DNA from 3 places in the Shewanella japonica genome. Region 2 is predicted to be linked to each of the others. Evidence: predicted binding sites of a transcription regulator. Region 2 holds the regulator's gene; each other region holds the start of a gene.
The links. The regulator MetJ, encoded in region 2, represses methionine synthesis genes. The targets are predictions, from matches to a motif close to TAGACGTCTAGACGTCTA.
Positions count from the first base shown of each region.

Region 1: a site for MetJ is predicted at 5,891-5,908, ahead of serA (phosphoglycerate dehydrogenase). Genes of this name have one in related genera too.
Region 3: a site for MetJ is predicted at 2,569-2,586, ahead of metK (methionine adenosyltransferase). Genes of this name have one in related genera too.

Region 1 covers NZ_CP020472.1:880,789-890,958, reverse strand. The annotation lists gene SJ2017_RS03795 (S8 family serine peptidase) at 1-2,037, opposite strand, end outside; gene SJ2017_RS03790 (hypothetical protein) at 2,673-4,211, shown strand; gene SJ2017_RS03785 (helix-turn-helix transcriptional regulator) at 4,344-5,009, opposite strand; gene SJ2017_RS03780 (DUF2238 domain-containing protein) at 5,237-5,842, opposite strand; gene serA (phosphoglycerate dehydrogenase) at 5,994-7,223, shown strand; gene ygfZ (tRNA-modifying protein YgfZ) at 7,406-8,368, shown strand; gene SJ2017_RS03765 (response regulator) at 8,464-9,483, opposite strand; gene SJ2017_RS03760 (PAS domain S-box protein) at 9,554-10,170, opposite strand, start outside.
Region 2 covers NZ_CP020472.1:753,910-764,079, forward strand. The annotation lists gene SJ2017_RS03260 (DUF3373 domain-containing protein) at 1-29, opposite strand, end outside; gene SJ2017_RS03265 (c-type cytochrome) at 191-520, opposite strand; gene SJ2017_RS03270 (SDR family oxidoreductase) at 934-1,653, opposite strand; gene SJ2017_RS03275 (LysR family transcriptional regulator) at 1,846-2,754, shown strand; gene SJ2017_RS03280 (conjugal transfer protein TraF) at 2,875-4,101, shown strand; gene SJ2017_RS03285 (sulfite exporter TauE/SafE family protein) at 4,145-4,885, opposite strand; gene metJ (met regulon transcriptional regulator MetJ) at 4,996-5,313, opposite strand; gene metB (cystathionine gamma-synthase) at 5,536-6,696, shown strand; gene SJ2017_RS03300 (bifunctional aspartate kinase/homoserine dehydrogenase II) at 6,750-9,143, shown strand; one part of gene SJ2017_RS03305 (IS3 family transposase) at 9,424-9,775, shown strand; one part of gene SJ2017_RS03305 (IS3 family transposase) at 9,775-10,170, shown strand, end outside.
Region 3 covers NZ_CP020472.1:4,003,561-4,013,730, forward strand. The annotation lists gene tkt (transketolase) at 58-2,052, opposite strand; gene metK (methionine adenosyltransferase) at 2,630-3,781, shown strand; gene SJ2017_RS17160 (MAPEG family protein) at 3,867-4,427, opposite strand; gene SJ2017_RS17165 (flavin reductase family protein) at 4,520-5,122, opposite strand; gene SJ2017_RS17170 (GNAT family N-acetyltransferase) at 5,660-6,220, shown strand; gene SJ2017_RS17175 (hypothetical protein) at 6,276-6,659, opposite strand; gene SJ2017_RS17180 (GNAT family N-acetyltransferase) at 6,738-7,310, opposite strand; gene SJ2017_RS17185 (hypothetical protein) at 7,307-7,543, opposite strand; gene SJ2017_RS17190 (META domain-containing protein) at 7,713-8,132, shown strand; gene SJ2017_RS17195 (dicarboxylate/amino acid:cation symporter) at 8,240-9,580, opposite strand; gene SJ2017_RS21620 (hypothetical protein) at 9,787-10,134, opposite strand.

The DNA.
Region 1 (10,170 bases), 130 kb from region 2:
TTCAAAACCGGCAACAGGTGCAGCTGGAGCTGCTTCACCTAATGCTGAAATATCTAATCCCCAGCTATTAAGTGTACCCGTATCGCCAGCGGCATTATCTGATACAGATAGTGTCCATGTACCCGCTGCTATATCACCGTTAAAGTCTGATAGACTCCAAGTTTTAACAAGATCATCGGCACTACCACCTTCACGATCATGTAATACCACAACAGTCCCATCAGGCGATGTTAAGCTAACAATTAAATCGCCAATCCATGTGTGGCTGATATCAACGCTAACAGCTAAATCAAAGATTTGAACAGGATCTACAATTTCAATCGTGCTAGTAATTAGACTGTTATCGCTAATATCAACAGGTGAATCATTACCATAGCTGTAATCATTCAATCCAGCAGGATAAATAGTAAGCGCAACCGCTTTATCTTTAACAGTTACGCCATCATCAGCAGAAACAGTTAATACATAGTCTCCCCAAGCAGCGTCATCAAGGGTAGCAACATCCAATGTAAAGTCATCACCAGCCATCGCTGTGTCTGTTGATAAGCTCACACCATCAAGCGCTGGTGAAGACGATACCGTTAGGCTTACTTGATCATTCCAGCCTGCAATACTGCCTACAGAGAAGTCGTAACTTACTGCACTTCCTGCTTCAACAGATTGTGAAGCTGGCGTCACTGATAACTTAAATGATGGGTCTGGATCAGCTGCCGCTAACGCATCAGCCACATTCAATCTTGTACCCGCAACCGTGATACCAGTTAAATCACCATTGACTTCACCCGAATCCATTAGCAACTGTTTCATTTCTGTCGGGCTAATATCTGGTTCAACCGACCATACTAAAGCAGCTGCACCCGTAACGTGAGGGGTCGCCATTGAAGTACCTGATATAGTGCCGTACGAATCATTAGGGAAAGTAGATAAAATCGCAGAACCTGGCGCGCCCATATCTACACTGGTTAAACCCCATTGTGAGAAGCTAGAAATGGCATCATTTCTGTCAGTACTCGCAATAGACATGACAACATCAGAGTCATAGCTTGATGGGTAATGCGGGTTAACGTCATTATCAATCGCGTCATTACCCGCTGCAGCAACAAATAAAATGCCTTGATCACCAGCTGAATCAATAGAATCTTTTAATGCTTGGCTGAAACCACCGCCACCCCAAGAGTTATTGGTCGCTTTAACATCAACGCCGTGGTTGACCTTGAGATTTGTGAAATAATCAATACATGCAATTGCATCTTCGGTTGTTCCCGTACCACTGTCCGATAGGAACTTACAACCGATCATCGTTACATCCCAGTTGACCCCCACGACACCGACGCCGTTATTACCTGTTGCACCAATGGTACCCGCAACGTGTGTACCATGACCATTGCCGTCCATTGGATCACCAGATCCAGTTATCGGGTTATAACCATGTACATCATCGATGACCCCATTACCATCATCATCTATGCCGTTACCTGCAATTTCACCAGGGTTAACCCACATATTACTGACAAGATCTGGGTGATTATAATCAACACCAGTATCAATGACGCCAATGACAACACTGTCGCTACCCGTAGTAATATCCCAAGCAGCAACGGCATCAATATCAGCCCCTGCGGTGCCTGAAGATTGACCAGTATTATGCAGGCCCCATAGGTCTACAAAGCTAGGATCATCCGGCATGCCTAAGGCTCTGTATGTGTAGTTTGGCTCTGCATATTTTACCGCTGGATGCTTGCTGATCATTTTGATTGCAGCATCTAAATCACTACCGCTTTTTAGTTGCAGTTTTGCAAGGCGACCTGATAATAAATGCTGAAATTTATCATCAACACCATCTAAATTTTTATCGGTTAACGTACCGCTAACTAAGCGTTGAGCAGATAACTTTTCAAATTTAGTCACGTTGTCTTTATAAACAACGAGCAATTGATCCTTTTTAAATTCAACGGTATTTTTTGCCATTGCAGGGGCGGCATTTAACGCCATAACTGAAGTAATTGCGATTGCAATTGGTGACATTTTCTTGATCATTTTCTGGCTTCCTATCTTCCATTATTAATTCCAGAACCGGTACCTCAACACTGGTAGCTTATCCATTAGCCTTATAAGCGAGTTGACATTCCACTAAGTGAAACCCGGAATTGTTGTTGCATTGTGATTGTTGTCATAGCAAAAGGAGTTTTAAAAGTGGCGAATCGTGAAATAGTAATAAACTACTAACCCTATTAGTCTAGATAAAATATCAACCTGCCAAAGTCCACAAATTAAATCTTTTATAAACATTAACTTAAACACAAATAGCACTAAAGTATTGTTGTTAACAGGGCAAATAAAAGTAGCCATTCTTCCGATTGAGCTATCAAGTATCTGTCCGTAAGTTAACCCATGTAGCTTGTCTCAGTTCATATAAAGGAAGTCATCAAGGTTCACGAGAATGCCAAAGATTTGCAAAGAAAGACGGAAGATTTCAATGCGGATTTTTCGACATTTTCTCAACAGACTTTTTGAAATGTACGGGTACCAAGTTCACTTCATGCTCGCAGTCAGGACTCATTCTGCAGCGGTTAATTCTGTATGCATTATCTGTGCTAGGAAGCGAATTTTACTATTGAGAAGGTAGTTACCAGCACTATCACTTGAATCAATATTCAAACAGGGAGCGTCTAATGAAGTCGCAAACAAAATTATCGTTAATTTCTCTCGCTATTACAGCAAGTCTTGCTTTACCGGTCAGCGCTACTGGCCTATCTCTGCCAGGTGTCACTGCTGTAGAAAAATCAGCAGAAGTCGCTGCAGCAGTTAACAGTCAATCGACTGTTGTTCAAACTGGATTAGGGCAAGATGCTTTAGTTAGTCAATCTGGTACTCGTCATGTTGCAGAGGTCACTCAAGTTGGTGATGACCAAATTGCTGAAGTGATACAGACAGGTGATTGGCAGGAGTCATACATTACTTCTGAAGGTAATGGTAATATTGTGTTAACCAATCAGGTTGATGACTGGCATATTTCAAACGTAAGTGTGAATGGTAATGACAACCAAGTTACTGTTGACCAATCAGGGTTTTGGAATACAAGTGAAACCACTTCTGTAGGCGCATCTAATATCGCTGATACAGTACAAGACGGGTTTCGAAACAACAGCATTATCCAGCAAGTGGGTGACAGCAACTTAACTCAAACCACACAAGTTGGTGAAACTAACTTGGCAATTTTTCGTGTAGAAGGTAATGACAATGACGGCATTATCTCTCAGCAAGGTAACAATAACCAAGCTGGCTTAGTATCTGCTGCAGGTGGTACAAACGTTGGCAATAACAACGATTTATTTGTCGACCAATCAGGTGATGAAAACTTTGGTGCTGTATTAGGTGTCACAGGTAATGATAACAGTTTTGAAATCGTCCAATCTGGCTTTGCTAACACAGGGGTTGTTGCAAGCTTAACGGGCTCAGATAACGATATTGTTATCGATCAAAGCGGTGACTTGAACAGCGCCGTTATTGAGTTTGCTACTGGCAATGGTAATGAAGTATTCATCTATCAAGATGGTACAGGCAACCAAGTTGGTGATAGCAACATTGCTGTAATTTCTGGTAATGACAACATGATTGATATTGATCAGTCAGGTACTGCCAACCTAACCGAATTCGAAACAATCGGCGATTTAAACGTGATTAGTGTCGTTCAAGATGGCGAAGATAACTACGTTGCTTCAGGTACATATGGTGCTGATAACATGGTAGAAATTAGCTCAACAGGTAACAGTAATGAAGTTGCTGTGTTTGTTGAACTTGATCAAAATACAGTTTCAGTTAGCCAAGAAGGCGACACTAACTTTGCTTATTCAGATACCTTTGGTTTTGAAAACAGCACGACACTTGAACAAGTCGGCTCTGACAACGAAGCCACTGTGAGCGTCGTTGGGATTGGCCAAAGTGTTGATATCGTACAAGAAGGCGAATTTAACTTAGCTGATGTTGTGTCTCTTGGTGAAGATCATATCATCGATATTGCACAAGAAGGCGCTGGTAACTGGGTTGGTGGCGATGACGGCTATTTCCTTGTCGATGGTACTAACAACAGCTTAACTATTTCTCAAGTAGGCAATGATAACTTAGTAACGGGTATGCAAGTAGGCAGTAACGATATGATCAATGTATCGCAGTCTGGCGACTTTAATACAGCAACTATTTACCAAAACTAATTATTGCTTTTTACAAATAATTTGTAGATATAGTGATGAAAAAGGGAGCCATTTGGCTCCCTTTTTATGCAAACTTGTTGACTGCAATTTTAATGGAAAATCAGTAACTGTAACGTCTACCGGTATATAGATTTAAGCGAACTCAAAGTGAGCTTGATAAGTTTGCGCCCAACGCAATAATTCAACCCGATTGCGTGATTGCGTTTTACGGAAAATAGATGAAATGTGGGCTTTGACTGTATGCTCACTAATACACAACCTGTGGGCAATTTCTTTATTACGAGCACCGCTAGAAACAAGTTGAATAATCGTTCTTTCTCGGCTTGTTAGCATTTGTAGCATAGCAACCGTATCAGGCGGAATATCAATATTTGCATCCAGTTTCTGAACCAATCTGCGGAAAATCTTACTAATTAGCGGTCTATCATACCAAAGCTCATCTGCGACCATTTTTCTCAGCCCTGTTAACATCAGATCCATACGCTGATCGGCATAAAGTAAGCCTCTGACTCCTAACAATAGCGCTGACTCTTGATCAAGCGAGCCACGCTCAACTTGATATAAAGCAACAGGGACATGATTGACGAGCCGAGAAACCAGTAAAGGGATACCTTTACTGTCTAAAGCCGCTCCTTTTTGAGCGATTAGATAAAAACTATTGGTATTTTTCTCAACCTCTAGTTCACTCGCATGTTTAACTATGCGAGTTTTGAGACCAATAGACTCAGCTAAAATGGCCAAATGACATGGCGCTGCGACTTGGTGCAAAAAAACTAATTCATCAATATTTGAATTCATCACTTTTCTCCCTGAAAAGTATCCATCACATCTCGCGTCAGCGAGTTTCTTCCTGAAATGTTGAAAACATGTAACAACAATGTTCAATGATAGTATATTTTAACTAGTCCATAAGGTATTTTTGCAATACTAATGTATGAATTAATCATCTAAGTCCTTATAAAGTCCTCTATTAATAGCATAAAAAAACTTTCCGCACTGCCTAATTTAGTTTATTTACCTAAAAATTAGTGACGATTAAGTGATGCTAACTGCTTATTATGTAGTCCAGTAAGCAACACTAATGCACTAATTCCTCCTACTAATGCCATAAACATGTCAGATTGGGTATCCCAAACGTAACCTTGAGTGCCTAAAAAGGCTTCTGCATCTTCACCCGTTAATAAAGCTACCCACCATTCTATGAGTTCGTAGAAAGCTGAAAACGCCAACACAAAACACACAGATAAAAACTGGCACCAATAGCCTGGTTGTAACACATGATTTCTCAACATCACTTCACGGGCTAACATCACAGGTATAAAACCTTGCGCGAGATGGCCAACTTTATCGTAGTTATTTCTGTCACTATCCATCAGTTGTGCTAACCAATCGAATAACGGCACCTCTGCATAAGTGTATTTAGCGCCAACCAACAGCACACAGCAATGGATTAAAATTAACAGATAAGACAGTGAGGTTAAGGGGAATTTATTTCGAGTAAAAAATAGGATAGGAATAGCCAATAACGCAGGAAGCGCTTCAAGCCACCAAGTAAACATATCCTTAGGTGAGATAACAGACCAACAGAGCACGCTGCAATAAATCACTAGCCATATAACTTTCTTATTCAAACTAAATCCCTCTTAGATGATATTGTTCTAGAATTAGAATATTAACTTTAGCCATCTAGCCCTCTACAACCAGTTAAAAAAGTGCTATTTTGGTCTTGCATTACTATCAGCATAACATAAGCATAACTATTGATAAGAGGGTACCCATATCATGGCGAAACACTCGCTTGACAAGGATAAGATCAAAATCCTGCTGTTGGAGGGCGTCCACCAAACTGCGGTCGATGTACTAGAGCGTGCAGGTTACACAAACATTGAATATCACAAAGCTTCGTTACCAGAAGATGAGCTATTAAAATCCATTAAGGATGCCCATTTTGTCGGTTTGCGTTCCCGTACTCAATTAACTGCTGATGTGTTAAATCATGCTGAGAAATTAGTGGCTATTGGCTGTTTCTGTATTGGTACTAACCAAGTCGATATTGCTGCCGCTGAAAAGTTAGGTGTGCCTGTATTCAATGCGCCATTTTCTAATACGCGAAGTGTAGCAGAATTAGTATTGGGTGAAATCATCATGTTGATGCGTGGCATTCCGCAACGAAATGCTCATGCTCATCGTGGTGGGTGGTTGAAGAGTGCAGCTGGCAGTTACGAAGTTCGTGGTAAAACCTTAGGCGTTATCGGCTACGGTCATATCGGTACTCAACTAGGTATTCTTGCAGAAACCTTAGGCATGAAAGTCGTATTTTTTGATATCGAAGACAAATTGCCACTCGGTAACGCAAGTCAAATTCACTCATTAGAAGCCCTATTGAATGAAGCTGACGTAATCAGTTTGCATGTACCTGAAACGCCTCAAACAAAAGACATGTTTGGCGCAACCGAGTTTGCTCAAATGCGTGAAAAAAGCATATTCATTAATGCGTCTCGTGGCACCGTTGTTGATATCGAAGCGCTATCTGAGGCATTAAAGTCTGGTCACCTTGCAGGTGCTGCGATTGATGTATTCCCTGTAGAACCAAAATCTAATGATGATGAATTTGTTAGCCCATTAAGAGGCTTAGATAACGTGATTCTTACTCCGCACATTGGTGGTAGCACCGCTGAAGCGCAAGAAAATATCGGTATTGAAGTCGCTGGCAAGTTAGCTAAATACTCAGATAACGGTTCAACTGTATCTGCAGTTAACTTCCCAGAAGTGACGTTGCCACAACACAAAGGCACTTCACGTCTACTGCATATTCACCATAACCGCCCTGGCGTATTGATCAAAATTAACCAAGCCTTCTCTGAAAAAGGTATCAACATTGCAGCGCAATATCTGCAAACCACAGCAGACATTGGTTATGTAGTGATGGAAGTTGACTCTAATCAAGCTGAACAAGCTCTTGGTGAATTGAAAGCGATTGATGGTACGATTCGTACTCGTGTATTGTTTTAATCGTTAAGTTAAACGGTCAATCAGCCCATTTAAACTTGATGACGAATTGACCAATAACATCACGAAAATATTGTGAACTAAAGCTATCTTCATTCAATTGAAGGTAGCTTTTTCTTTTGAGCATTAATGAATTCCGTTACACTCACTGTCTATCTTTTGATGGTCATCTTAAGGATCAGTTTATGACACTTGCAACAACACAGCCTGATTGGGACTTTCTACATACTTCCCCTGACTTATTTGTCGCCAATCTCACGCATTTAGGCTTAATTGAAATTACTGGTGAGCAAGGTAAAACCTTTATTCACGGCCAAGTCACCACTGATATCACCTCACTAACAGACCAGCAATGGCGTTGGGGAGCTCATTGTGATGCAAAAGGAAAAATGATCTCAAGCTTCAGAACATTCTCATGCAATGACAGCTTATTCACCCTTCACACAGCATCCGCATTACCGCTAAGTCTGGCTCAGTGGCAAAAATATGCTGTTTTCAGTAAAGCTGAATTAACTGATATCAGTGCGAGTAAATGTATTATAGGGATAGCAGGTAACACAGCAAGCCAGTTCGTTGAACAAGAATTTGGTGCGATAAATGACGAATTAACTGTCGTCGATAACTCGATTATTTTAAAAGATAATGACCGATTTATATTGATTCTAAACGAAGATATAGCAAGCAAAGTCATTGTAGCTTCTAAGCAGCCATTACTTAATGCTTCTGCTTGGCAAGCACTAGAGATAAAAGCGGGTTATGCCAACATTGACGCTAACCATAGCGCTGAATTTGTGCCACAAATGTGTAATGTACAAGCTGTAAATGGGATTAGTTTTGAAAAAGGCTGTTACATGGGTCAAGAGACTATCGCCAGAATGAAATACCGAGGTGGTAATAAACGTGCCTTGTATATTTTGTCTGGAACAGCCTCCGATACCGTCAATAGCGAAACACAAATCGAAGTTCAAATGGATGGTGACTATCGCCGTGCAGGTAAAGTCATTGAGTCAGTTCAGTATAATGGCCAAGTATTGCTAACCGCAGTCCTAGCAAACGACACTGATAATGATGCTGTACTTCGTATTAGCGATGACAGTCATAGCCTACTTTCAGTTGTACCACTTCCTTATTCATTAGACGAAGAGTAACAGCATAAGTAGTTGCGCTAATCAAACGTGATATAAAAAAGGCTGCTAACCCAATAAGGGTTAGCAGTCTTTTTATTTTCTAAATAGCGGCAGTATTAAAAAGTTTCTTCGTGCTTCGCTTTGATTTCTTTCACATCATCGAGTACTGAACGAAACTGTTTTACCAAATCAGGATCGAAATGCTTGCCTGACTCTTTCTCAATTAGCGCCATCGTGTCTTCAACCGTCCACGCTTTTTTATAAGGCCTTGTAGAAGTCAGAGCATCAAATACATCGGCAATGGCAATAATACGTCCTTCTATTGGAATATCTTCACCAGATAAACCGTGGGGGTAACCACTGCCGTCCCATTTTTCATGATGGCTAATGGCAATGCGTTTAGCCATTTGCAATAAAGGGTCATCATGATCGCCGATAATTTCAGCACCGATTTGCGCATGGGCTTGCATCTCTTTCCACTCATCGGCATCTAACTTACCCGGCTTTTTTAATATCGAATCTGGCGTGCCTATTTTGCCAATATCATGCATGGGCGCTGCGTTATAGACTAACTCACAAAACCGAGAAGAATGACCAGATGCAATCGCTAATAATCTAGCGTAGTGGCTCATTCTAATAACATGTAATCCGGTTTCATTATCTTTGTATTCTGCTGCTCGACCTAAACGGCGAATAATTTCAAATCGAGTTTCACTCAACTCTTTAGTACGTTGGGCGACTTCTGATTCAAGTAAGCGTTTTTGATCATACAAAGATAAATGGGTTTTTACTCTCGCCTTTACCACTGCGGGACTGACAGGTTTAGTAATATAATCCACGGCGCCTAACTCAAAGCCTTGTGCTTCATCTTCAGTCTCAGATAATGCCGTAACAAATATCACCGGAATATGACAGGTTAGTGGCTCACTTTTGAGTTTCTGACAAACCTCATGGCCGTTCATGCCAGGCATCATAACGTCTAACAAAATAAGATCTGGAGCCGACTTTTGAGCCAAAGCTAACGCTTTAGGACCATCAATTGCGACTTTGATCTTGTAATCTTTACCTAAAATACCAACTAAAATGTCAATATTTTCAGGTGTATCATCAACTATCAGCACCGTCGCTTTTTCCATGTTAAATCCCTATAACTCTTCCTAGTGAATATGACTTAAAATACTTTTTCGGTAAGCTGTAAAAACCACATCAACCAATACTCTTACGAATTTTCTCAATATGTTCGACAGCATCTTCAAACTGGTAACCTTTAATCATTGCACCTACGGGCTTAAGTTTAGCCCAAGTTTGCTGATTCACCTGTAACTGTAGATTGTCGATCATATCGGTAGCTGATGCGTCGCCATCGTCTAACAGCGCCAATAATTTATCGAGTAATTCCGCAAAAACTTCATCGCTGATAAGTTCAAGCTGAGTAGCCTCATCGCCAGTTTCATTGTTATTTAACCAAACATCGATAGCTTCGCAAATTGAGCTAACTAAGTTGTCTAATTGACTAAGTTCATCTGAAAGCTCAGTTTCGTCAATCAAGTTCTTTTCAAGTTCTTTTGCCTGAGCGGTTAACTTATCGCAAGCTAAATTACCGGATAACCCCTTAAGAGTATGTGCATACCTAATAGCATCTTCTCGTTCATTGCTATCGATAGCATTCGTTATCTCCTTAACAATGTGACGCTTACCCTCTACAAATCGAGTCAATATTTTGCGATATAGGCGAGCTGAGTTTTGCACTAATTGCAAACCACGATCGACATCGACGTCAGGATGCTGAGGCCAAGTTTCATCGGTCTTAGTTGACCCCTTTG
Region 2 (10,170 bases):
GCAACTAATAGTGAAATTAGAGTACGCATAACATCTCTCCTTTCGAATGAGCAGCTCTTACATAAACTGCCTTCGATTGATGTTGGAAATCCTCTGTTTTGCTGAATTTAGGCAGCATTAAGCCCTGAGAAAATTCCCACCTTTCATTAATTTATTGAATTAAAAGTGTTTTATAGTATAACTGGGTTACCTAACCACAGGTTTGTGGTTGGTCTGAATCCGCTGCATGGTCATATAGGAACTGTTGGATATCTAATAGTTCTTGTTCATCCAAGGCATTGAATACTTCAGCTTTTGCTTTGTGTTTATTACGCTTAAAAAAACGGTCCCATTGGCTCATTGTTTTGCTCATTGGGGTTATCTCTCCACCTTCATCGCCTACGCCATGACAAGCCTTGCACTCTTTTTTATAGAGGTGTTTGCCTTTTTTAGGATTACCTCCATCAGCAGCTTGAACTTGTGCTCCAAAACATAAAGCGAGGGTGACGCATACGAGTATTTTATTTATTGTTTTCATCATCATTTCCTTTGTCTTACCTTGTACTGAGTTAATGGGCTTGGATATTTATGTATCTGGCTTGTTATTAAATTTAACAGTTGTCAAAAAAGGAATTGTTGAGTTCGATCAAGTAAATTAAAAAATCTAATTGATAAAAATATAATTGATAAAAATCTAATGCTTTGAGGTGTATATTGTTTGTTATTGATAAATAATGGTATTTTTCTTTTTGTTAAGAGGGGGAGTATTGTTTAATGCTTGCAATCGCTTTTGAAGGCAGGTTTTAGATCACACTTTTAATATTTAACTATCTCTAAAGTGATATTTGGTGGTTGCATAAAAGTAAATATGGAGAAGGATACAGCAGAAAGTGTGCACTGTTTTAGTTACAGTGCACATTGATCAATGTGTCTATTGATGTTGTCGGTAAGCTCTTATGGTTGCTGACGTGTTGCGGCAAGCGCGATTTCACGAACACAAACGCTTTGTGGCATTTCGTAGGCAAATACAGCCGTTTCAGCAATGACTTCTGGTGCGACTACGCCGCCCATGTCTTCTTTCCAGTCTGCGTAGCCATCTTTAATCGCTTGATCTGTTGTGTGGCTTAATAATTCAGTTTCTACCGCTCCTGGTGCAATGGTCACCATGCGAACATCGTCCATAGCAACTTCTTCACGGATATTTTCCGTTAATGCATGTACAGCAAATTTAGTTGCACAATAAGCCGCATGATTTGGAAAGGTTTTACGGCCAGCAATTGAACTTACGTTGATGATAGTACCTGTTTTACGGGCTTTCATACTGGCTAAAACAGCATGAATACCATTCAGTACGCCCATTACGTTGATGTTGAGCATCTTGCTCCATTCTTGTGGATCTTGCACATCTGCTTGACCTAGTAACATCACACCAGCGTTATTGATTAAACAGCCAACAGGGCCGTATTGTGTTTCAGCTTCAGTAATGGCTGCTTTCATCGCTTCAGTATCTGTCACATCAACGCTAATTGCTAAGCTATTTTCAAGTTGCAATGCCTGCATGGGTTCAAGACGGCGAGCCAATAATAGTAATGGATGTCCCTTAGCGCTGAATGCTTTGGCCATTGCTGCACCAATACCTGAAGATGCACCAGTAATTACGATAAGTTCTTTCATGATTTCGACCTCTCTTTGTTAATGAGAGAATTATAGAGCGCGATTTATTGTTGATATATAATCGATAAAGAACATAATTGTTTACGTATGACTTCTAATGAGCCAGCGCTAGCGATGACTCATTGACGTATATAGGCGGTGGTTACTGCAGAACTGATACCATCTTATCTGCAAATGGATATTGAGAGTTAAATGAATACAGAAATAAATTTAGTGGATATCCGTGCTTTTGTGGTGATTGCAGAACAAGGTAACTTTACTCAAGCTGCGGAAGTATTGGGCTGTTCACGCTCGCACTTATCTAAACAATTATTGAGTTTAGAAACATTTCTAGGTGTCAGTTTGATTATTCGCACCACCAGGACGCAGCGCTTGACAGATCAAGGCGCGATGTTTTTACAGCAATGCCAGCAAGCATTACATCAAATTGAGCAAGCTGTGGCCACCACAGTAGATAGTGCGGAAAAATTATCAGGTAATATTTATATCAATTGTGTGGGTGGTTTTTTAGGGGAAGACATTATCGTTCCCTTAGTGAATGACTTTATCCAACTATATCCCGATATCACTATAGATCTCGATTTCAGTAGCCAACGAGTCGACTTAATTGAAGATCATTTTGATGTGGTATTTAGAATGGGGGATTTATCGGATTCAGGATTAATAGCACGAAAGCTTATTGATATTAAAAACTGTACCTTGGCGTCACCTGCCTACCTTGAAAGATTTGGACAGCCGACACATCCGAGCCAACTCAATAAGTATGCTTGTATCGTTGGTTCGATTAATCATTGGCGTTTTAGTCAACAGGGAGCTGTGAAAGAGCATATTGATGTTGCGATTAAAGGTAAGTTTCGGTGTAAAAATGGCCGAGCAATGAAGATTAGCGCATTAGCTGGTAATGGTATCGTCAGGTTGCCATATTTATATTGCCATCAAGAGATACAAACTGAGAAATTAGTCGAAGTATTTACTGATTGGCAAATACCCGATACACCGTTTTATGTGCTTTATCACAAGGACAAATTTCAACCTGAGCGCCTGAAAAAATTTATACAGTTTACCCATGAAGGTTTCAAATCTTATCTGCCTGATTTATAAAAATTTAGTCAATGCAGTTAGTTGAAACAAGGTAAAAATGAAAATTTAGTTTGCTGATATGACATCCTTTTTTGATTATTTCTACTATCTTTATTAAACAATAAAAATAGGAAAACTTGGATGCTATCAAGACTAGCGCTACCTTTCTGTTTACTCTTGCTTGCCAACAATGTGCAAGCTAGCGGGCTTTATTTTGAAGCTCGCAGCGACAGTATGGGCGGTACTGGTGTTGCTGTCTCTAATCGAGTTGGCGCTAGTTTCATTAATCCTGCTTTATTGGCCATTCTTACTCCACATAACACCTATACCAATGATGAAATCAACAAGACCCAAGCATTTTCTTTATTACTGCCAACAGTTGGCGCGGAAGGTTCTGATAGCGATAATATGATTGATAAGTTTGATTCGTTACAGGACTCTTATGATGGCCTTGAAACGGCAATCAATAACGGTGACTCCGCCGAGGTTGAAGCCTTTCGAGACGACTTAGTGTTAGATTTAGAATCACTCAAAGGCAATGTGGCGAATGTATCAGCAGGAATTGGTGCAGCTTTGGTGATACCAAATCGACGTATGCCGATGGCGGTTTTTTATAAAAGTTATATTGACGCAGTGGGTGTGGCCGATATTGCCCAGTCAGACATTGATACTTTGAACGTGCTTGACCCTAATAACCCGCCAACTGAAATCACTGACCTAGATTCTCAAGGCGTCGTGCTAGCTGGTAGTGTGACTGATTTTGGTGTGGCACTCAGCTTTCCTTTGTCGATTGTAAATATGCCTGTCAGGGTAGGGGTTTCACCGAAGTTTCAACGAATTGATACTTACCATTACTCAGTTAATGCTAACAATTTCGACGCTGATGATTTTGATGACGACAAATATCGTAACGATGAAAATCTCTTTAATTTGGACGTTGGTGTCGCATTTGAACCTATTGAAAAATTAACTATTGGGCTATCTGCCAGAAACTTATTCAGTCAAACCGTCAAAACGGTTGAAGCGCAAGGACGAGAGTTTCACTACCAAGTGGAACCATTAATTACCGCAGGCGCTGCCTACGATTGGTCATCGGTAACCTTGACCACAGATATTGATTTAGTCGACCAAACCCGATTTAAAGAGTTTGATCCTGTGCAGTATTGGCGTGTAGGCGGTGAGCTAAAAGCCACTGATTGGCTCTCGTTGAGAATGGGTTATCGACATGACTTAAAAGACAACAGTGTTGATATATATTCATTTGGTACAGGTTTTGCGATTGGGCAAGCATTTAAGTTAGACATGAGTGGTAGCTATGGTGAAGATGACGCCGTAGGGGCAGTATTACAAACCTCTTACCACTTTTGAGTGCTGACTTAGCAGATCGTCAGCGACTTTAATTATGGCGTGATTAACTGATAGATAAAGCTAACGTTGACTTAATTGTTAGCACGATAGCACTCAGACCACACAGCACTAATGTTGCCATTCTGGTTTTTTCTTTGTCGACTTTATTGGTTAGCTTTCCTGCCACTAGGCTACCCAAAAACACCGACGGCAATAACATCAATGAAAGCCAAACATGTTTTAGCTCAACGAGTCCCGCCACAATGAGTATTAACATCGCAATCATAGAACTAAAGACAAAAAATATAGATAAGGCTGCACGAAACTGTGGTGCGTCTTTTCCGGCAAGTAATATTGCTAGAGGTGGGCCACCAATTGCAGCGATATTGCCAAATACTCCTGATAAAACCCCTGCTATAAACAAAGTGATCTTATTTACTGGTGCGGTAATTTTATAGATGCTAAGAATGACTGCAGCAGCCACAATAAAGGCTATCGCTAGCCCTAATACTGCTTGTGGGGCAAAAATTAATAATCCAGCACCAAGAAAACCACCAGGGACTCGACCGAGCAAGGCGTATTGTAAGCCATTAAACTTGAGCGGGGTTCGCTCTCGCAATAACGTTATTAATGCAATGGAAAATCCACATGCAATAACTGGAACAGGAACAAGTTGAGGGTCAATAATGTAAAGCAGTGGACTGGCGACCACAGCTAAGCCAAAACCTATTAGCCCCTGAGTTAGTGCGCCCAGAAATATGATAACCGATGCAAGCATCAAGGTTTGCGGATCGATAAATGCCATTCTGTGCTCGTTGACTTAATTAAGGTCGGTGCAAATTTGGTACGACAAATTTTATGCGAATAGAAATGCAGAATAAAATTGAGCTTACATAAAAGTAAGCTCAATAGTGATTATTCGTCTAAATCTTCCCACTCGATGCCCATTTTATCCATGAGAGCTTTAGCCTCACTTGGAATGCTATCTGGGCCTTCTTTAGATAAATCTTCATCGTTAGGGAGTGGTTGACCAGTATATGCGTGCAAAAATGCTTCACATAATAGTTCACTGTTAGTGGCATGGCGCAAGTTATTCACCTGACGACGAGTACGTTCATCAGTTAGTACTTTAAGCACTTTTAACGGAATGGATACCGTAATTTTTTTAACTTGTTCGTTTTTTTTGCCATGTTCGGCATATGGGCTGATATAGTCGCCATTCCATTCAGTCATTAACTCACCTTTATACGATAGATTCGTGGCAGATTTTAACTGCTTATTTATTACAGTCAAATTATTGCTGCTATTCTATAACGAATGCAAATAGATTTCTTTATGTTTAGACGTCTAAACGTCTAATATGTGTTGACGATCTAACTTTGCTTAGGTACATTTAGCCATCTAGACATCTCTACGGTGTGTACTCTATAGTGTGTCAATCTTGAGGAGCTTACAATGAAAAAACATCGCGCAGCTACATTAGCAGTTCGCCAAGGTATCGAATCTGATACTCAGTATGGCGCGGTAGTCCCGCCGATTTACCTTTCAACAAATTATTCATTTGATGGACACACCAACCCTAGGGAATTCGACTATAGCCGCTCAGGTAATCCGACTCGTTGTGTACTAGGAGAGGCAATCGCTAAACTAGAAAATGGCGCGACAGGGATTGTAACTTGTACAGGAATGGCCGCGATTACCTTAGTGACCAGTTTACTTGGGCCTGATGACTTAATCGTGGTACCGCATGACTGTTATGGTGGTAGTTACCGACTGTTCACAAATCTTGCCAACAAAGGCCAGTTTAAATTATTGGTTGTTGATCAAACTGACGAGAAAGCACTCACTGAAGCGATAGCGCAAAAGCCTAAAATGGTCTGGTTAGAAACACCTTCGAACCCACTTTTGCGGGTTGTGGATATTAAAGCCATCGTTGAAGCTAGCCATGCTGTTGATGCACTTGTTGTAGTCGACAATACTTTTTTATCTCCAATTTTACAGCAGCCATTAGAACTTGGTGCTGATATCGTGATGCACTCAACGACTAAATACATTAATGGCCACAGTGATGTTGTTGGCGGCGCCGTTGTCGCTAAAGATGCAGAGCTTGGTGAGCTATTACATTGGTGGTCAAATACCTTAGGGCTAACAGGTTCTGCATTTGACAGTTACTTAACACTGCGTGGTATTAGAACTTTAGCCGTGCGGATCCGTGAGCATCAAACTAATGCTCAGCGTGTGATTGACGTGCTGCAATCTAGTGATGTCGTTGAAAAAGTGTACTATCCCGGTTTAAAAGACCATCCAGGTCACGATATTGCTGCCAAACAGCAAAAAGGCTTTGGTGCTATGTTAAGTTTTGAGCTTAAAGGTGGCGAAGCGGAAGTGGTTGCCTTTTTAAATGCATTATCGATTTTCAGTGTTGCTGAAAGCTTAGGCGGGGTGGAAAGCTTAGTTGCCGTCCCAGCAACAATGACCCACAGAGCAATGGTGCCTGAAGCACGTTATGAAGCTGGTATTAAAGATACATTACTGAGACTATCTGTCGGGATTGAAGACGCAGAAGATTTAGTGAATGACATCAATGCCGGGCTCGCAGCAGTTGCCGCATTATAGTTCCGTGTCAGTCAGCGTTTTGCACAAAAGTTTAGTGGTTTAAGGAGTACAAAATGACCCGCAGTCATTTACATAAGTTTGGTGGTTCAAGTCTTGCTGATGCAGATTGTTATCGCCGTGTCGCCCATATTTTGTTGACTCATGGAAACTGCGACGATCTTGTCGTCGTGTCAGCTGCGGGAAAAAGCACTAACTTTTTATACAAGCTGTTGTCGCTTCGGGAAACGGGCGAATTATGGCAAGAAGAATTACAAGTTCTCATCAGCTACCAGCAAAACTTAATTGAGCAGCTGCTCTCTAACGAACAAGCCCGAGATTTACGTGAGCGTCTATCAACGGATAAGGCGCAACTCATCAGCCTGTTATCACTTGAACAGCGCAATGAATTCGAATTAAACCAAGTGCTCAGCTTTGGTGAACGTTGGTCTGCGCGCTTAATGGCTGCGCTTTTACGTGAATCAGGCGTTGCTGCAATCAATGTTGATGCTTGTTCAATTCTCGTTGCTGACGAAGGCTTAGTTCCTAATATTCGATTAGCGCAATCACGTGAAAAAGTGCAAGCACTGCTTGAAGCGCACCCCAATGAGCGATTAGTCATTACTGGTTTTATTTGCGCTAACCAGCAAGGTGATACTCTGTTACTTGGACGAAATGGCTCTGATTACAGCGCAACCTTAATTGCGAGCTTAGCAGATATAGAACGAGTAACTATTTGGACTGATGTTGAAGGGGTGTTTAATGCAGACCCTAATAAAATCAATGATGCCAAGTTACTCAATAGTATGTCATTAGCGGAAGCGGATAGATTGGCTCATTTAGGTTCTCCTGTCCTTCACAGCAGGACATTACAACCTTTATTTGATACCAATGTCAGTTTGGCTGTTCGTTCTAGCTATGCATCTCATACTGATTTTACCTTGATTGCGCCGCAAAGCTCTTCGGCAAGTGCGCCGGTTGTAACGAGTTTAAATGAGGTCGTACTGTTTAAAATTAAGCTGCAATCACCAACAGAAAACCTGATTGAATTATTAGCGCAACAGGGGATCCTTCCTTTAGCTCATTGGACATCTGCCCACCATAAAGTTGAACTTGCTTTTACTGTTGAAAATCAAAAGCAAGTGCACACCTTACTTGAATTACACGCCCAAGCGCTTAATGTCAGTGATATTCATGTGAGCGATGAACTTGGATTAGTCGCCTTGGTTAGCGCTGATGCCGAGCACTATCGTCGCAGTTTTGCTCGCTTACTAAGTCGCGATGCAAAACCGCTTTATCAAGATGATTTAAGCTTAGTGACCTTAGTGCCAAAATCTCAGGTGAGCTTACTCACTCAAAAAGTACATCGCCGCTGCGCAGGTCCACGCATGCGTATTGGCGTGCTGCTGTTGGGAGTCGGTAATATCGGTGAAGCTTGGATTGATTTATTCCAACGATCTTCAACAGCACTTAATCGTGAGCTTGAAGCCACTGTGCAATTAGTGGGATTACTGAGCTCTAAAGAAGCGCTTATCTGCCCTGACGGAATTGATCTTACTCAATGGCAAGATAAGTTTGATACGACTGCTAAACCTTGGGATTATACGAGTCTATTTGATCAACTAGAGCATCTCGATTGTGATGAGTTAGTCGTGCTAGACATCAGTGCCAGCGCCAGCTTAACTTTACAATACCCTGAATTATTTGCCCGTGGAATTCATGTTGTTAGTGCTAATAAACTTGCAGGTTCAGGGCCATTACCATTTTACCGAGAGTTGAAACAACAGCTGAGTAACCGCAGACTATTTTGGCGTTATAACGCAAGTTGTGGTGCAGGTTTACCAATACAACACGCCCTGAATGATTTGCGTAATAGTGGTGATAGTATTGAGGCGGTTGGCGGTATTTTCTCAGGCACTTTGTGTTGGTTGTTTGAGCATTATGATGGTCAAAAATCTTTTTCAGAATTGGTGATTGAGGCAAGAGGGTTAGGGATTACCGAGCCCGATCCACGTGACGATCTTTCTGGTCGTGACATGCAACGTAAGCTATTGATTTTAGCTCGTGAGATTGGCTTTGAAATTGAATTAGAGGATATTGTCTTAAACTCACTGGTGCCTGCTGCATTGGCAGACTTATCTTTAGATGATTTTTTAGCACGTATCACGGAACTTGATCAGAGTATGTTGCAGCAGTTCACTACAGCGGCAGAGCAAAATAAAGTGCTTCGTTATGTCGCCTCTTTGGACAAGGTTGATGGCAAAATGCATGCTGAAGTAGGTATCCAATGGGTCGATGCAAATCATCCTTATGCCAATTTAACCCCTGGTGATAACGTTTTTGTTATACGAAGTGCATTTTATCAAGGTAATCCTCTAATTATTCGTGGTCCTGGTGCTGGCAGAGAAGTCACAGCGGCAGCCGTTCAATCCGATCTGGTACAGATTTGTAAGGATTTACTGCAAGAGTAACTTTTAATTGCTTGTTCACCTTATGGTTAGTGTAAATGAAAGGCTTATTTCTAAATGAAGTAAGCCTTTTTTGTTGGGGACAGTAATGCAGTGGTTGGACCTTGTGCTACCCAAGTGCGTTATTTTCTTTAATGTTTTTGAGATATCGCAGTAAACCAAGTCATTATTAATGAAAAAATTCAGCAGTATGAACTTAATTATCTGCATCTTGCTTTTGTATAAAAAACATCCTATCTAACTGTCCCGTCCTGAGATAAGTTGACACTTTGGAGACTTATCTATGAAACCTTCAAGCGCAATCAGCGTTAAACGAACACAGCGTGATTACACATTAGGCTTTAAATTAGCCGTCGTCAGCCAAGTAGAAAAAGGCGAGCTAACCTATAAGCAAGCTCAAGAGCACTACGGTATCCAAGGTCGAAGCACCGTCCTTACATGGTTGAGAAAGCATGGTAGATTAGACTGGACACTCCCTACTGAGCACTCTCTTATGTCTAAAAGTAAAGAAACCCGCGCCCAGAAAATTAAACGATTAGAGAAGCAAGTTTCTAACCTAGAAATGAAAAATATGATTTATGGCGATATGGTTGAACTGTTAAAAAATGAATATGGTATCGATTTAGAAAAAAAGTACTTAGCCGAGCGCTCTGGATTGCCAAAGAAAAAGGCACGGTAAAGCTAGCGGCAGCGAGTCGGCAATTTAATTTATCAAGACAAGCGATTTACCAGTGGAAACAACGTGCTGAAACAAGAACCGAAAGGCTTAAACCCGTTGTGTCGATGGTGAAGTATTGGCGCCAGTTTATGCCAAGATTGGGGACACGTAAGCTCTACCAGCTCATCAAGCCACAGTTGGTTGAGCAAGGCATAAAACTCGGTCGGGATGGGCTATTTCAATACTTGAAACAGCGAGATATGTTGGTGAAGCCGAGAAAAAACTACACCAAAACAACGAATAGTCATCACTGGCTTAGAAAGCATCCTAATTTGCTTAAAGACAAGATTGTTGAACGAGTAGAAGAAGTGC
Region 3 (10,170 bases), 1.7 Mb from region 2:
GCCATTATACAGACTTCATGGGTAAAAGTTTACCCTTTTAATTGCGTCCGTTTTGGATTAACCCAGTGAATTTACTGTTTTAACCACATTTTCAACGGTAAAGCCGAAGTACTTAAGTAGCTCGCCACCTGGTGCAGACTCACCAAATGTGCTCATACCAACGACACCGCCGCTAAAGCCAACATACTTATGCCAGAAATCAACATGCGCCGCTTCAATCGCCACACGTTTTGTTACTGAGGCAGGTAATACAGACTCTTTATAAGCTGCATCTTGCTTATCAAATACATTCGTAGAAGGCATAGATACAACACGAACCTTTTGACCTTGCTCAGTTAACGCTGCAGCAGAATCAAGAGCTAATTGCACTTCACTACCTGTTGCAATCAAAATAACATCAGGTGTACCTGCACAATCAGACAGTACGTAACCACCTTTAGCCACATTTGCTAATTGCTCAGCATTACGAGACTGGGCTTTTAAGCCTTGGCGGCTGAAAATTAATGACGTTGGCGCTTTGCTGTTTTCAATCGCGGCTTTCCAAGCAACGGCTGTTTCAGCAGCATCACAAGGACGCCATACTGTCATGTTTGGTGTCATACGTAAGTTAGCTAATTGCTCTACTGGTTGGTGAGTTGGACCATCTTCACCTTGACCGATTGAGTCGTGGGTATAAACAAAGATATTTTGAATACCCATTAGCGCCGACATACGTACAGCATTACGCGCATATTCCATGAACATCATGAAAGTCGCACCGTAGTTAATGAAACCACCATGAAGCGAGATACCATTCATGATACCGCTCATACCAAATTCACGAACACCGTGGAAGATATAGTTACCCGCTGGGTCGTCTTGAATACCTTTAGAGCCAGACCATAATGTTAAGTTAGAACCTGCAAGGTCAGCACTACCGCCTAATAACTCTGGTAACATTTCACCGAAGAAGCCAATCGCATTTTGAGAAGCTTTACGACTTGCAATGCCTTCTGCTTTATCTTGGCACTCTTGAATAAATGCATTCGCTTTTGCTTCAAATTCTGCAGGCAATTCACCGGTTAATACACGACGTGTAAATTCAGCTGCTTCTGCTGGGAATGCTGCTTGATAAGCTGCAAATTTCTTATCCCATGCAGATTCGTTGTTTGCACCAGCATCTTTAGCATCCCAACCTTGATAAACGGTTTCAGGGATTTCAAATGCCGCGTGTTCCCAACCAAGGAACTCACGAGCTGCTGCAATTTCAGCATCACCTAATGGTGCACCATGACAATCATGGCTGCCTGATTTGTTTGGAGAACCAAAACCAATAGTGGTTTTACAACAAATCATCGTAGGCTTATCTGTCACTGATTTTGCTTCTTCAATTGCAGCGCGGATAGCATCGCTATCGTGACCATCAACATTTGCAATAACATGCCAGCCGTATGATTCAAAACGCTTAGGCGTATCATCAGTGAACCAGCCTTCAACATGACCATCGATAGAAATACCGTTGTCATCCCAAAATGCCACTAATTTGCCTAGGCCTAATGTACCCGCTAAAGAACAAGCTTCATGCGAAATACCTTCCATTAAACAGCCATCACCTAAGAAACAGTAAGTGAAGTGATCTACGATATCGTGACCAGGCTTATTAAATTGTGCTGCTAAGGTTTTCTCAGCAATAGCCATACCCACAGCATTACTGATACCAGCACCTAAAGGACCGGTTGTGGTTTCAACACCTGGGGTGTAACCGTATTCAGGATGGCCCGGTGTTTTAGAATGTAATTGGCGGAAGTTTTTGATTTCTTCAATTGGCAGCGCGTAGCCTGACAGGTGAAGTAAAGAGTAAATCAGCATTGAGCCATGACCGTTTGATAAAATGAAACGATCGCGATCAACCCACTCTGGGTTAGTTGGATTATGCTTTAGGAAGTCATTCCATAGCACTTCGGCAATATCTGCCATCCCCATTGGTGCACCTGGGTGTCCAGAATTGGCTTTTTGAACGGCATCCATAGTTAATGCGCGGATAGCGTTTGCGAGTTCTTTACGAGATGACATGCTCTCTCCTGCTTGTTTGTGAGGTCTAGCGGGCAATTGTGGGGGCATATTTTCCCCTACTAGGCGATGTGACGCAAATTTTTATTAGCGGTATTAGCCACTTTTTTTCATCTAACAATCTATTGCAAACTAAACGCGTAGATTAATTAGCCAACTTTATACCATGTTACCGATAACATTTATATAACTTTTTCCCACTAAGCTATTACATTTTCTATTTTAAATTGCCCTAAGACATTTTTTGTCACATTAAAAGTACCGTGAATATTTGTTGCCACCGGCGAATAAAAAAACCAACAAAGTGATAAACATCAACTAAAGTTATTGTTTTATTTTTAACCTTAGCATCCCTACCCAATACAGTATAAAGGCAAGAATTAGCATAAAATTCATAAGATTAATTTAATAAATTTATAAAACAGAGCAATTACAGTTTTTATAAATCTTTGAATGGTTGCACAATTTTTAACTTATATTGATTCTAAGGGGTGTTATCAAACCTAATTTGAATTATTATAGACGTCTAGATGTAGATGCTTCTACACGTTCAAATTCCAAAAGACGAGATTTACCAACTATGGCAAACCACTTGTTCACCTCTGAGTCAGTCTCAGAAGGTCATCCAGATAAAATCGCCGATCAGATTTCTGATGCGGTACTAGACGCAATTTTAGAGCAAGATCCAAAAGCGCGTGTTGCATGTGAAACTTACGTTAAAACTGGCATGGTATTAGTCGGTGGTGAAGTTACGACTTCAGCTTGGGTTGATATCGAAGAAATCACACGTAAAACAGTACGTGAAATTGGCTACACCCATTCAGATATGGGTTTTGATGCTGACTCTTGTGCGATTTTAAATGCGATTGGTAAACAGTCTCCAGATATTAACCAAGGTGTTGATCGTAGCGATCCTGCTGAGCAAGGCGCGGGTGACCAAGGATTAATGTTTGGTTATGCAAGCAATGAAACTGATGTATTAATGCCTGCACCTATTACTTACGCACACAAGCTGGTTAAACGTCAGTCTGAAGTCCGTAAAGACGGTACATTACCTTGGCTACGTCCTGATGCCAAAAGTCAGGTTACTTTTGCCTATGAAAATGGTCAAATCAAAGGTATTGACGCCATCGTCCTGTCGACTCAACATCGTGAAGATGTGACGCAAGAAGACTTAATCGAAGGCGTGATGGAAACCATCATTAAGCCTGTTTTACCATCACAATGGTTAAACAAAGACACTAAGTACTTCATTAACCCAACTGGCCGTTTTGTTATTGGTGGTCCAGTAGGTGATTGTGGTCTAACCGGTCGTAAAATTATCGTAGATACCTACGGCGGTATGGCACGTCACGGTGGCGGTGCTTTCTCAGGTAAAGACCCATCAAAAGTGGATCGTAGTGCTGCTTATGCTGCACGTTACGTTGCTAAAAACATCGTTGCAGCAGGTCTTGCTGATCGCTGTGAAATCCAAGTGTCTTACGCTATTGGTGTTGCAGAGCCAACGTCAATCAGTATTGAAACATTTGGTACAGGTAAAGTTTCTGAAGACGTACTTATCAAGCTAGTTCGCCAGCACTTTGAATTACGTCCATATGGCTTAACCGCTATGTTAGATTTGGCTCGTCCAATTTACCAAGGTACAGCTGCATACGGTCACTTCGGTCGTAATGAGTTCCCTTGGGAAGCGACTGATAAAGCTGAAATCTTACGTGCAGATGCAGGCTTATAAGTTTTCAACATAGCCTAGCACATAAAGTAGAATCAAAAAAACCGTCTTATGACGGTTTTTTTATGGGTAAAATTCACTAAAACGGCTAAGAGAACGTACGATAAAAAAGATAAATAATAATAGCGCCTACAGAGAGCACTGAAGGATAAAATGTCAAACTAAACCCTAACGCTCTTGTGGCGGAGCCTTTTTCATAACCACTGATAAATATAATTCTGCCGATAAAAAAGACTATCGATAATAGCGCAATCAGTGACATGAACTCAGCAGGCATAATAAAGGTCCATAAAAAATACACGCTCAAAACAATACAAAATTGCTCTAAGGTATTTTGTAAAACATTTTGCAAATGCCTGGTTTTTTCCGACTCCTCAAAAGCCGAGCGAATATGAGTTTGTGTGGTATTGAATCGTCTAAGTAGCACACGCCCTGCAGCAAATATAAATGCCAATGCAGGCAAGATTAAGCCATAAGCATATATTGTTAGCCTTTCGACCAAAGATTGTGGCTCTGTGTATTCAAGCGGATTGGCTAAAGCACCATAGGCAACAACTAAAAAAGAGACGATTACCCCTATCACGACGCTCAAAGAGACATCGCTTTGTTTTGATGATAGTTTATTTTTAAATTGTTCTAAAAGTGGCATTATCTCTCCCTGTACTTAATGCTCATCAGTAGATTTTCTTACCCTAAGGGTGTGAATTAAATAGTCCTTTTATTTAACTCGTTTACATCGCTTTATTCGCGCATCAATTGTACTTTATCCCTCGTTAAACAATAGTCACTGCCAGCCATTCTGCCAATGGCATCAAGTTGATCTGCATCTATTTTAAAATTATCTATCGCGTCATCGTTAACATGAACAGCAACGACGTCCCCTAATATCAAATGCCCTGCTAATGGCTGATTACCTAAATCGACAATTTGATTGAGTCGACATTCAAAACTGACCACAGCTTGCTTAACGCGACTTGGTTTCACAATCGTTGAGTCTAAGGTTTCTATTCCAGCATATTCAAACTCATTTTGTTCTGGCGGTAATGAATGGCACGTTTGATTCATTACCGATAAATCTTGATAACTGACAGTGTTGATCACAAATTCTTGCTGCTCACGTATATTAACTAGCGTGTCTTTTTCTGCGCCTTTATCGGTACTCATTGGGTTAAAGCACAACACTGGAGGATTAGCACTTGCCACTGTAAAAAATGAAAATGGTGCTAAATTAGGTACTCCTTTTGCCGATACCGTAGACACCCAAGCGATTGGTCTTGGGGTGATACCACCAATCAATAATTTATACATTTGCTGAGCGGTTAACGTATGCGGCAAAAATTCCATCGAAATCTCAAACTTGCTTTCAACGTTTAGTTAACATACCTATTCAAACAAAACCGATACAAATAATAGTATGAAAATCATAAACTAAATAAGATAGTTATTAAGCTATCACCGTATAATTATTCAAACAAGCCCTAACCAGCAAACAACTTGTTAACATTCACAAATAAGCACTTTAAAGACTCAAAGTGGATAGAATTTCTACAATGACACTTTCAATATGTGAAAATAAGGAAGCAGCTAAGAAACAAATAATATAACAACCGTTAAACTGGCAATGAAACGAGCATAGAAACCAGCATAGAAACCAGCATAGAAACCAGCATAGAAACGTCCTAAAAATGAGCAATAATTTACCAATTGGAAATAAGGTGATAAGTCGAACCCATTGAAGCAATAGGCTATGATCTGAATGCTCAATATGATGTTAAGCCATACCGACTTTGGCTAACAGGCTCAGGCTGCGATGCTTAGGTTGCGAGGCTTAGGTTGCTAGGCTTAGGCAAAGAGACTCAATGATAAAACTCAGGAAAATGAATGCACTCCTATTATATGTTCAAAGCAAGTAAATCTGACTTTTCTAGCCTGTCATCAGTGCCTTTGCCAGTCAGAGCGTCGGACAATATTCAGGGCGAGTACTACCAAACGACTTTGAGCGAGCAGCAACAATTATGGTCCGTAATCAAACTTTTCTATCGCCAACACTTGCCCTACTCCAAGCCAACGTTTAAAGACACTGTCATCCTCTGCTGCCAAGAAAAAGCTGATGATAAGCCAATAGCTAACCACACGAACCAGCTTCAAATCGATAATATATTAGCTGCTGTGAGGATAAAAAAAATTGGCGAGGTTCAATTAGTCACAGGGTTAGTCGTTAAAAAAAGTGCTAGAGGCCAAGGAATCGCTCATCAATTGATGTCTGTTATTCAATCAAATTTGCTTGAATCTGAGTGTTATGTTTTTGCAATAGCTGCGCTCACCGATTTCTATCAGCAGCACGGTTTTATTAAGCCCCATGAGGTAGACAATAATATAAATCAGTTATTTAAAAAGCATAACAATCAAAATAGACCTTTGGCATTACTTAAGTCGAGTTAAGTTAAGTTGAGTTAAGTTGAGTTAGAAACAGTAAAAAAATTTAGAGTAATACGTATCAGCAGTGATCAAAGTGCGCCGTTTCGACGCACATAAACGCCACTTGTTGCATATTCAACACTGGTACAGTCAGCTCTCTTGCAGAGCTTAGATCTATGTCTTGCAGCGCATCGATTAATTGAATAGTTTCCTGATAGCCATTAGCTCGGCCACAACCAATATTGCCGAAGTCAGTTTCAACAAGATAGTGGCCATGTTGGCTTACAGCTTGCTCAGTATCTAACTGCGCTGAACTTACACACTCAACCACACGATATGTTTTATTTTGTGATGCTAATACTGCCACCACAATTTTGGCATTATCATAGGCGGACAAACGTAAATGCAGATACGGCTGAAATAACTGTTCAAATTGATTTAGCGAGTTTTCAACACTCATCATTTACCTCTTGTTATGCCATACATTAAATTCTTCAGTTAACCACTTCATTAATAACCTTGTCCATACCCGCTGTCACTATTAATTTTTCATTAGCAGCAAATAGTAATCACGCTGCTGAAAACTAAAGTAATCCACTACTTCCATGGCAGATTTACCAGTATGAGCGGCGAAAGAAGCTTGATTTTCTTCTGCGATAAAAGTCACCATATAAGGGTATTTTTTGGCCACATTACAACTAAGCTTTTCAACTAACTTCGCAAATATCCCTAGGCCACGAAAATCAGGATGAATCCAAATGGGGCCATATTGACAACTATTTTTCGCCGTTATCTTACTAAACCCCGCTTCTATATCAGATAGTTTTCGCATAACAAGTGCGTATATACCCCATGATTTAAACCATGACCAAGGCCCAGCAATCACATAACCAATAATACTTGCCTGACTTTGTGCTGCACTCGTTTGTTTTTCACTGATCTCAGCTAACATAATCCAACCGAGGCGAATTAACTCGCTAATATCGGTCTTTGAAAAACACTGCCCTGACATACTTTCTGCGGGTGATGACAGCTCATCATTCATGTAGCTCTTTTCAAGTCGAGCCAGTTCCGCTGAGTCTTCTTGTGTTGCTAATCGGTATTGGATTTTCATTCAGTTTTATTATCACTTTCTTGTTTTACTTGGGACTGCGGCTGCTTTTGTGCCCAATCGAAAACTAATGCAACAGGATAAGGCGCCATAATTAAAAGCCCAATACCAATCAGACTCGCCACTAATAACATGCCATTTATTTCGTTGGCCATGTCTGTCAATAAATAGAAATATGCGCCACAGCCAACCATAAATAATCCGACCAGATGCATGACTTTAAATATTTTACTCATTAAATAGCTCTTATTAACTGAATGACATATCAAGATGTCTATTTTTACGACAACCTTAACTAATGCACTGACTTTAAAGAATGAATAACAATTAAATCTACTTCATCATGAAAATTTAGCTGAAACACAGTATATACTATGATGATTATCGATCTCATTGGAAACCATCATGATAAAACCCGCTATTACCGCTTGTTTGGTTATTTTCGGTCTTAGTGCTTGTCAAAGCAACAGCCACCAGGCTGAAGAAATTAACTTGTTAGGTAGCTGGTATATTGAATCTGCTCTTTCTGAAGCTGTAATTAATCATAGTCCAGCACAAATTACGTTTGCAGAAGACGGTAAATTATCGGGTAATAATAGTTGTAATCAGTTCTTTGGAGAGTATCAGCAAGACGACACACAACTTACCCTTTCCCCTGCTGGTACAAGTATGATGGCCTGTGTTGAAGTATTAATGAAACAAGAAGCTAGAGTCATGAAAGCCATGCCAATGGTCACAAATGTGGCTTTATCAAAATCGGGAAAATTACTGCTAAAATCAGAACAAGGTGCTAATTTATTAGTATTGAGCCAGCAGCAAGACTAGTTGCTATCCGCTAATGCACCATAACTTGGCTAATTAAGCTGAGTCCATACAAAAAGAGTGAAGCCATGGCTTCACTCTTTTTTATTTCAATAAACTCAAATAATGACTTAAGAATTGCTTTTCACATTTTCAGCAACTTTTTGCTGAATATCGACTTCGTTATGCTGAGCAATAAGAGCTGATTGCTCCATATCCGCATTGTAATGCTCAACGTCTAGCTCATCTTCTGAGCGAGCAATCACCGTCGTAGCAACTAAATCGCCTGATACATTCACTACTGTACGAGCCATATCTAAAATACGGTCAATACCCGCAATAATAGCAACGCCTTCTAACGGTAAGCCCACAGTGGTCAGTACTAAAGTTAACATCACTAGACCTGCACCTGGAACACCTGCTGTGCCAATCGATGCAAGGGTAGCAGTTAGCACAATAGTAATGTAATCCACCCAAGTTAAATCAATACCAAAAGCCTGTGCCACAAATAACGCCGTGACCCCTTGGTAAAGCGCGGTGCCATCCATGTTAATGGTCGTTCCTAGTGGTAATACAAAGCTAGAAATCTTCTTATTAACCCCTAAGTTTTCACTGGCACATTTCATACTTGCTGGTAGGGTGCCGGCTGAGCTTGACGTTGTAAATGCAACCGCCATTGCATTGCCAATTCCTTTAAAGAACTGCATCGGATTTAGCTTACCAAACACAGTCAGTACTACACTGTAAAAACCAAGAATATGTAACGCACAGCCGATATAAACCGCCACAATGACTTTTATCAAAGGCAATAACATATCTAAGCCATACTCACCTGCGACCCAAGCCATTAAACCAAATACACCGTAAGGCGCTAACTTCATCACCATATCAGTGAGTTTGTACATTGCTTCAGCTAGACTTTCAAAAACACGAATAGCGGGTTTACCGTGCTCACCTATAAGCACTAACGAAATACCGAGTGCCACAGCAAACACAATCACTTGCAAAATTTGACCGCTGGCTAATGCCGCCACTGGGTTGGTAGGTACGATATTAATTAACGTATCCATCAATGTCGGCGCTTCTTTTACTTCGCTGACAATTTTTGCACCTTCAAGTCCAAGACCTGCGCCAGGTTGCATGACGTAGCCGACAAGTAAACCAATGCTTATCGCAATTGACGTAGTGCCTAGGTAAAAGCCAAATGATTTAAAGCCAATACGGCCCATTTTTGCCGTGTCTTGCATTGATGTAACACCTACAATCAATGAGCAAAACACCAAAGGAACGATAAGCATTTTAATGGTATTAACAAACAAGGTACCAATAGGTTTTAGGTAACTAGCATCATCCCCTAAGGTGATCCCTGCAATAATACCTAGAACCATACCGATGAGGATTTGTAACCATAAAGGAACTGACATCCAACGAGACCAAACTCGACTTGGAAATGACGGTGCATGTTTTGACATGGAGTAAACCTTGCTTGTTTGCGATTGATGTAACTGACTAGTAGTCACGATGTATGAATATCTAGATGATGTCGTTATCAACGTTAAACAATGACACCATCAATAAACTCGGCCGACAAAATTCGGCGCCGCATACTAGCATACCTATTTAGGTTTAATAGATGATCTAGGTCAGTTTACACTGAGCTTCTATTCAAAATTCACTATTAGGCTTCAAATATAAATGTCGTTTCTTTATTGCCGATTTTGACAGGATATAAAGCTGCAGGGGGACATTCCCGTTCGATTAAATAACTCCAATAGTCATCATCAAAACCTGCAAGCCAGTTTGACTCCTCGCCTCTCGACTTTAAAATCAGCCACCACCACACCATTGCCCATAAGCCTAAAGTGGCTAAGGTTAGCAGGAAGTGTAACGGATGGTTAATATTGGGCTGTGCAGCCCCATTGACTGTAGTAGGATAAACACTATGACAAGGATTATTGACTCGATTAATTCGACTGGGATGTTTGATATATCGGTAAACTCTGAATTGATATTTTGACTTTATCATCACAACCTCTTGCACTGTCACATTGAATAATAAGCA